2 regions of the Komagataeibacter sucrofermentans DSM 15973 genome follow, and region 2 is predicted to be linked to the other one. Evidence: riboswitches for the same ligand, from Rfam matches in the RefSeq annotation. Region 2 holds a riboswitch; the other holds the start of a gene.
What was found. Region 2 has a riboswitch for S-adenosylmethionine ahead of metA (homoserine O-succinyltransferase). Riboswitches for the same ligand answer to the same signal wherever they lie in the genome.

Region 1 (4,205 bases), 670 kb from region 2:
GCCGCCGTGCTGCCTGTCGCCATCATGGGACTGTGGGGCGCAAATGCGGCATGGGCGGAAGGCGGCCCGGTGATTCTGGCGCAGCATCCCGGCACCGAACTCGACCGGCAGGCCCGGCTGCTGGTCTCGCCCGACCTGCATGATGCTGCGATGCAGAACGAACGCCCGGTGCTGCTGACCGGCTCGGGCCACCTGTCGGATGACCCGGCCCGCACGGCGCTGTTCGTGCAGTTGCAATCGGCCAGCCTGTGTGGCTCGGCGGGGTGCTCCACCTCCGTTTACCTGCCAGACGGGCGCAAATGGATACAGATCCTTGATTCCGTCAGCGGCCCGATCACCATCGCGCCCGAGATGCATGAAGGCATGCACGACCTGCTGGTTGATGGCACGGATCGCTGGATCTGGAACGGCAGCACCTATACCGACACGCAGGCTACTGCCGAACCTGCCCCGCCCCGATAACAGGCAGAAAAGACAAAAGTTTTTGGTAAAGCTTTTTTCAAAAAGCTTTGAAAGACGCCGCCTTTTTAAAAAAAGGCGGCACCCAAAAACTTTTACTTTCCTAGAGGGTGTTATGCACCTTGGGCGAGCATAGCTGCATTTCTAAGCATGAAGCACGCGAACGCAATGACATGGAGACTTGCGAGTGTTGAAGCGTAACGCTCGTAATCTTTGACGAGCCTACGACAACGTGTTGCCCATGCGAAAGATCGCTCGACAACCCATCGGCGCGGCAGCAGCACAAAGCCGCGTTTGGCTTCGGACAACCTGACGACCTCAAGGGCGATCCCCTGGGCCCGTGCTGCCCTGGCAGGCTTCTCGCCGGTATATCCCTGATCGACATAGGCCAGTTCAACGCTCTCGTCCGTCGCGTCCTGAATGGCGGCGGCAAGACGTCCGACTTCGGCGCGATCATCCCGACTGGCTGGTGTGACATGCAGGGCCAGCAGATACCCCAATGTGTCCACGGCCATGTGCAGCTTTGATCCCCTTTTGCGCTTGGCCCCATCATATCCGGCGCGGGAACCGCTTTCCGGCGTCGAACGTAATGTCCGGCTGTCGATAATGGCTGCCGTTGGCTCCGCCCTGCGGCCAGAAGCGATACGCAGCACGGCACGCAGATCAGACACCAACGCGTCAAAACAACCTGCCTCCATCCAGCGACGGGATTGCTGGTAGACCGCCGACCACGGCGGAAGGTCATTCGGCATGGCGCGCCAGGCAATTCCGTAGCGGATCACGTAACGCAATCCATTGAACAGTTCGCGCAATGCGTGATGTCGTTGGTGCGCATCCTCGCGCATCAGAACCAGATACGGGACAACCAGAGACCATTCTTCATCTGATACATCAGAGGGATACGGTTTGCGTGCAGGCGTCATCCCTCATTACTGCACCAATCAGGCACGAAAATACATAACACCCTCTAAATAATCATCAAATAATGACATTATTATTTTACTTGCTGTTGATATGATAATTTATTTCAATGATGCAAATACATCAATTATGGAATATTATTGCATCAATATTCCAATATTTCCCCAAAACATACCCTGACGACAATAACATTTTCCATGATTGTCTGGAACAGTTCCCGCTCCATTATTAAAAACGGCTGTTACAGTCCGGTCATCATTCCTGAAAATGACATGCGCACAGCCAGACCATGATGGCCACAGTCAGGATAACGATTTGGGGGAAAGCTGGAGCGGGTGAAGGGAATCGAACCCTCGTATGCAGCTTGGGAAGCTGCCGTTCTACCATTGAACTACACCCGCAGGCCCGCCTTCTATACTGCACAAGCATGGCAGATGCAATCACCCCTTTACAGGTCAGGCCAGCAGTTGACGCACCCGGCCCTGATCCGCAATAAGCATCATGCCCGGGCATGGTTGCGCCCGGACCCTCGTGATTTGATACGGCCGGCTTGCGGCGAGGTAAAACATACGCGCTAAAGAGGCCTGATCCCGCCGGTGACAGGGCGCGGGCATCATGGTTTCCACGGTCGTGCACCGCCTTCGGGCCAGACCGCCGGGCAGCAACCGGCTCTGGCCTGCTTTCACACCACCCTGTTTGCAGGAACTGCTACCCACCATGACTGACCAGCCCGACCCCAAATCCTTTCGCCCCGCAACGCGCCTGATCAATGCGGGCCTCGAGCGCACGCCCTATGGCGAGACCAGCGAGGCGATGTTCCTGACCTCCGGCTTTGTCTATGACAGCGCCGAGCAGGCAGAAGGCACCTTTACCGGCGATGTCTCGCACTACCAGTACACCCGCTTTGGCAACCCCACGGTGGCCAATCTCGAGCGCCGCCTGTGCGACCTTGAAGGCGCTGAAGCCTGTGCCCTGACCTCCACCGGCATGGGGGCTGTGTCCTCCGCACTGCTGGCACAGGTGCGCGCGGGCGACCGCGTGGTGGCCTCGCGCGCGCTGTTCGGCTCGTGCCACTGGATCGTCTCCGAACTGCTGCCGCGCTACGGCGTGGAGACGGTGTTCGTCGATGGCGGCGACATGGCGGCGTGGAAAGACGCACTTGGCAAGCCCACCCGCGCGGTCCTGCTGGAAAGCCCGTCGAACCCCATGCTCGACGTGCTCGACATCCGCATGATCTGCGACCTTGCGCACAAGGCAGGCGCGACCGTGGTGGTCGATAACGTGTTCGCCACCCCGCTCTACCAGAAGCCGCTCGAACTCGGGGCCGACGTGGTGGTGTATTCATGCACCAAGCACATCGATGGTCAGGGCCGCGTGCTCGGTGGCGCCGTGCTGGGCGCGGAAAAATGGATCAACGAGGTGCTGCGTCCCTTCCAGCGCAATACCGGCAACAGTCTCTCGCCGTTCAATGCGTGGGTCATGCTCAAGAGCATCGAAACCTTGGCCCTGCGCGTCAACGCCATGACGCAGAACGCCGCGAAAGTGGCCGACTTCCTGGCCGAAGCACCCGGCATTGCCCGCGTGTTCTATCCCGGCCGCAAGGACCACCCGCAATACGAACTGGCCAGCAAGCAGATGGCGGCTGGCTCCACGCTGGTGGCATTTGAGGTCGAGGGCGGCAAGGCGGGGGCGTTTGCCTTCATGAACGCGCTGCGGCTGATCTCGATCTCGAACAACCTTGGCGATGCCCGCTCGCTGGTCACGCATCCGGCCACGACCACCCACATGAAGCTCGCACCTGAAGAGCGCGCCCGCCTTGGCATTACCGATGGCGCGATCCGCTTCTCGGTCGGGCTGGAAGATGCCGATGACCTGATCGATGACCTCAAGCGCGGCCTTGCGGCGCTGGCCAACCGGTAAACGCAGGAGCGTCGCCACCATGAGCAAGAACAGGCCTTTCCTTCCCCCTGGCGGGGAAGGTGCTGACGCCGCACTGGGCGAGACACTGGACAATACGCCATGTTTCGAGGCGACGACCGACAGGGTGCGCGTGGTGGTCCAGACCTTCTGGCTCGATGACCAGTCCGAACCCGATGAGCACCGCTATGTGTGGGCTTACCGGGTGCGGATCGAGAACCACGGCGACACGGCGGTGCAGCTCCTGCGTCGCAGCTGGCGCATCGTGGACGGGCAGGGCCGGATCGAACGGGTGGAAGGCGAAGGCGTGGTGGGCGAGCAGCCCCTGATCGACGCCGCCGCCAGTTTTGAATACATGTCGGGCGCTGCCCTTGAAACGCCAACCGGCTTCATGGGCGGGCAGTACCACATGGTCCGCCCGGCCAGCCGGGAGCACTTCGATATCAGCATTCCGGTCTTCAGCCTCGACAGCCCGCACCACCCGACCATCCTGCATTAAGTTTTTCCTCCGTGGCCTGTCCCTGCCGGGCGGGCCCCTGCAACAAGAACCCACAAGCATGACCCCCATCGATTCCCGCCCCACCCGCACGGAAGCAGAAGACGCCGTACGCACCCTGCTGCGCTGGGCGGGCGAAGACCCCGACCGCGAAGGCCTGCGTGACACGCCTGCCCGCGTCATCAAATCCTATGGCGAATTCTTCGCAGGCTATGCCGAAGACCCGGTGGACATGCTGCGCCGCACCTTCTCCGAAGTGGACGATTATGACGAGATGGTGCTGCTGCGCGATATCCGCGTGGAGAGCCATTGCGAGCACCACATGGTGCCCATCATTGGCGTGGCGCATGTGGCCTACCTGCCGCGCAAGCGGGTGGTGGGCATTTCCAAGCTGGCCCGCGTGGTCGATGCC
Region 2 (4,205 bases):
AAGCTGTCCATGCGGCCGAGGGGCACGGCGGTGGCGCCAAGGGCCTCGACAATCTGCACCAGCACGTCGCGCCCCACGGCAGAATGCTGGTAAATGCCCAGTTTCAGCCTCGCCAGCGCATCGGCGCCAAAGAAATCACGGTAACGGGCCACGAAGCCGGGCACCACATCTGTCACGGGTGGCAGGTCGGGTGGGGCGGTCAGCGTGCCTTCGGCATCGAACCAGCCTTCGGGCAGGCTCACGTCAAGCGCGCGCATTGCTGCCTCGTCAGGCTTGAGGAACTCGCCGCGCGCGCGGTTGAACTTGATGCCGTTGCGATCGGCCGGGATATGGCTGCCCGTAACCATGAGCGAGGGCATGCCGTGCGCAAATGCGTGCAGGCACAAAGCCGGTGTGGGCACGTAACCGCAAAAGACCGGCACGCCATGCATGTAACGGATCGCGGCGGCACAGGCGCGCAGGATGCGCGGCGTACTCGGGCGCAGGTCCCCCGCCACGGCCACGGCAGCACCCGGCGCGAACTCGCCGAGGCTGGCCAGATGCCGCAGATAGCCCACCGTGTAGGCGAAGCAGACCGAATCCTTCATCGCGCTGACAAGGCCGCGCGCGCCGCTCGTTCCAAACGCGACACCGGAATGCTGCATCCACTGGGCTATCTTCATGGGTTCTTTCTCGCTTCTGGCCAATCCTGCGCGGACTTTCGCGCCTGCCTGCCGACAACGCAGGCGCGTGGACAGGCGTTTATACAAACAATCGTGCCCGATCGAAGTCCCGCATCCGCCACGCGGGCCAGCGTGGGGCAGGGGCGTGGCGCAAATAAGGCGGGCCGCCTGCCTGGAGGCGGCAGGCTGGCCTAGGCAGGCAAGCATTGCGGTCAATGTCTCGCCCCCCGCGCGTTTTCTGAGCATTGTGGAAGGGGCGCTGGCAGGCTCCGGCCTTGCGCCCGCGTGGCTTGAGGTCGAGATTACCGAAAGCATTTTCGTGCAGAGCAGCGCGGCCAACCGCGACATCGTGCCTGATGATGCGGCACCGGCTATTCCTCGCCGGGCTACCTGTGCCCGTTTTGCTTCCAGAAAATCAGGATCGACCGCGTCTTTGTGCACGAACCGCCCGGGCGCGGGTTCGCGGGCATCCATCCGCAGTATCATCAGCCTGGCGCAGGGCATGAACATTCCCATCACGGTGGACGCACCTCAACGCGTTTGGCTGCAATCAGGTGCAGGGCGGCCTGCCCGGTCGCCCACAGCCATCGGAGAGGGGCCGCCAGAGCATCCTGACCCATGCCTGAACGCTGTTGCTGCTGGCCATATCTGAAAATGCACGGCTGTCGCTGATGGAAACGTGAGCCACGCCGCGTGTCGTGCCGGTGCGTATGGTCTTGCAATCGTAACAGAAAACACGTAAAAGCGCGGCCTGCATCAGGAGTTGGGGCGACGCCCAACGCCAACCTGCCGTGCCGGGCAAGGTGGCGCTCCCGCAAGGGGGGATGTGGCCAGGCCGGCAACAAAACGGATCATGCCACGTAGCGCGTCATGCCCCTCGTAATTGAGGATGGACGCGGCAATGCCCATAAGAATACCCGATGATCTCCCCGCCCGCGGCACGCTTGAAGCCGAAGGCGTGATGGTGATGGGCGAGACCGACGCCATACGGCAGGATATCCGCCCGCTGCGCATCGGGCTGCTCAACCTCATGCCCAACAAGATCCGCACCGAGACCCAGATCGCCCGCCTTATCGGCGCAACGCCGCTGCAGGTCGAACTCACGCTGGTGCGCATGAGCGGGCATGTGCCGCGCAATGCTTCAGCCAGTCACATGACCTCGTTTTACCGGGCGTGGGAGGATGTGCGCAACGCGCGGTTCGATGGCTTCATCATCACCGGCGCCCCCGTCGAGCGCCTGCCCTTTGCCGAGGTGACCTACTGGGATGAACTGCGCCGCGTGTTCGACTGGACCCTGACCAACGTGCACCGATGTTTCAACATCTGCTGGGCAGCCCAGGCCGCGGTGCACCACTTTCATGGCATGCCCAAGCACGCGCTCGCCCGCAAGGCGTTCGGGGTGTATGACCACCGCATCCTCGCCCCGACCTCGCCCTACCTGCTCGGCTTTGCCGATGACCTGTCCATTCCCGTCTCGCGCTGGACGGAGGTGCGGCGCGCCGACCTGCCACGCAACACCGACATGACCGTTCTGGCCGAAAGCCCCGAGACCGGCCTGTGCCTGCTTGATGATCCGCGGCACCATGCGCTGCACATGTTCAACCACCTTGAATATGATTCCACCTCGCTGGCGGATGAATATTTCCGCGATCGCGAGAGGGGGCTCGATATTGCGGTGCCGCACAACTACTTCCCCCATGATGACCCGGCCCTGCGCCCCATCAATCGCTGGCGCGCGCATGCGCACCTGCTGGCAGGCAACTGGATCAACCAGATATACCAGACCACCCCCTTCAATATTGCGCGGATCGGGCATGAAAGCCGCGGTCCCGTCCTGGCCTGCGCCTGACAGTAAACGGATATGTGATGGGGTCATGCCTGTTCGCGCAAACGTCAGGCAATCAGCGCAATGGCGGGAGGATGGGGTATTCTCTCCTGTCGGCGGAGGTGCTAAAAAACGGTCAAGGCCATGATCAACGGCTATTTATTGCGGTAAAAAACCGACATAGTTACAGGCATGGCATTGCATGGCATGAAGATCGGCTTTCTGTTCAACCACGACTGTATCCACCAGGTTTCGCACACGGCCCCCATCATCTGCCAGCTCGTCGCATTGGGGCAGGATGTGACGGTCATTACCTCATCGGTGGAGCAGGAGGCGCATGTGCGCCGCACGGTGGCCGCGTGTGCGCAGAATGTCACCTTCGTCCGCATCGACATCAGCCTGCTCGCGCGTGCCGTCAACGTGGTGGCCCGTTCCTTCCTGCCTTTCCGCCGCATTGCCAACCTGCGCGAGAATGTGCGCCTGTTCTCCCGCTTTGACGCGTTAGTGGTGCCCGAGACCACATCCGCCCTGCTCAAGAGCCATTTCCGGCTCGATATCAAGCTGATCTATTTCCCCCACGGTGCGGGCGACCGCTCCATCGGGTTTCGGGATGTGACGCGGTTTTTCGATCTGGTGCTGCTGCCCGGTGAAAAGACGCGCGAGCGCATGCAGGCCAGCCGCCTCATCCGGCCTGATGCACATTCCGTGGTCGGCTACCCCAAATTCGATATTGTTGACCTGTCCAGACGCCGCCGGTTCTTTGATAATGACCGCCCGACCGTGCTGTACAACCCGCATTTCGATCCCGTCCTGTCCTCATGGTGGGACATGGGGCTTGAGGTGCTTGACTGGTTTGCGCGGCAGGATGACTACAACCTGATCTTCGCGCCCCATGTCATGCTGTTCCGGCGCAACCTGCATACATCGGTCGAGCACCGCAGGCTGCGGCTGCGGCGGATGATACCGCAGAAGATCCGCAATCTCTCGCATATCCTGATCGATACCGGCAGCGCCAACTCGGTCGACATGTCCTATGTGCGCGGGGCTGATATTTACCTCGGCGATGTCAGCAGCCAGATCTATGAATGGATCTACCGGCCGCGGCCGTGCATCTTTCTCAATTCGCACGGGGCGCGGTGGCGGGATAATCCCAACTATGCCCACTGGAACATGGGGCAGGTGATCGACCGGGTGGATGAACTGCCCCATGCCCTTGCCGTGGCGCAGGCGCAGCAGGAACTTTATGCGCCACGCCAGCAGGAGGCATTTGCCGCCACCTTCCATACCGTGCCCAACGAGAGCGCTGCCAGCCGCGCCGCCCGGGACATTGTGTATTTCCTCTCGCATGGTAAAACAGCCGCCGCCTGAAAGCTGAGAGAACCCATGACCATCGGTGTGGGGGGAGAGGGTCATGCGGATCGCCTATGTCATCAACACGTTCGAGGGTGGTGGCGCTGCCCTGCCCATACCCGATATCGTGGAGGTATGCCGCGCAAACGGGCACAGTGTTGATGTCGCTGCGCTCTCCCCGCGCAATGGCCGCGCCATGCCAGCCCTGCGCAAGGCCGGGCTGACACCGGTCGTGCTGGCCGAGGATACGTCATCCCCCGCGCTGATGCTGCACCGGCTTGATGCCTGGGTGCGGCAGGTGCAGCCGACCCATATCTGGACATCGCTGACTCGCGCGACCCTGCTCGGGCAGCTTGTGGGGCTGCGCC

Region 1: it holds a riboswitch for S-adenosylmethionine, as region 2 does, so the genes downstream of both, metZ (O-succinylhomoserine sulfhydrylase) here and metA (homoserine O-succinyltransferase) in region 2, are expected to answer to the same signal.

The regions. Positions count from the first base shown of each region.
Region 1 covers NZ_CP137157.1:347,867-352,071, reverse strand. The annotation lists gene R5N89_RS01695 (hypothetical protein) at 1-462, shown strand, start outside; gene R5N89_RS01690 (IS5 family transposase) at 573-1,382, opposite strand; tRNA gene R5N89_RS01685 (tRNA-Gly) at 1,708-1,781, opposite strand; SAM riboswitch at 1,899-1,979, shown strand; gene metZ (O-succinylhomoserine sulfhydrylase) at 2,098-3,300, shown strand; gene apaG (Co2+/Mg2+ efflux protein ApaG) at 3,386-3,796, shown strand; gene folE (GTP cyclohydrolase I FolE) at 3,855-4,205, shown strand, end outside.
Region 2 covers NZ_CP137157.1:1,022,605-1,026,809, forward strand. The annotation lists gene R5N89_RS04845 (phosphomannomutase) at 1-644, opposite strand, end outside; gene R5N89_RS04850 (hypothetical protein) at 808-1,314, shown strand; SAM-I-IV-variant riboswitch at 1,411-1,518, shown strand; gene metA (homoserine O-succinyltransferase) at 1,564-2,511, shown strand; gene R5N89_RS04860 (hypothetical protein) at 2,695-3,855, shown strand; gene R5N89_RS04865 (glycosyltransferase family 4 protein) at 3,899-4,205, shown strand, end outside.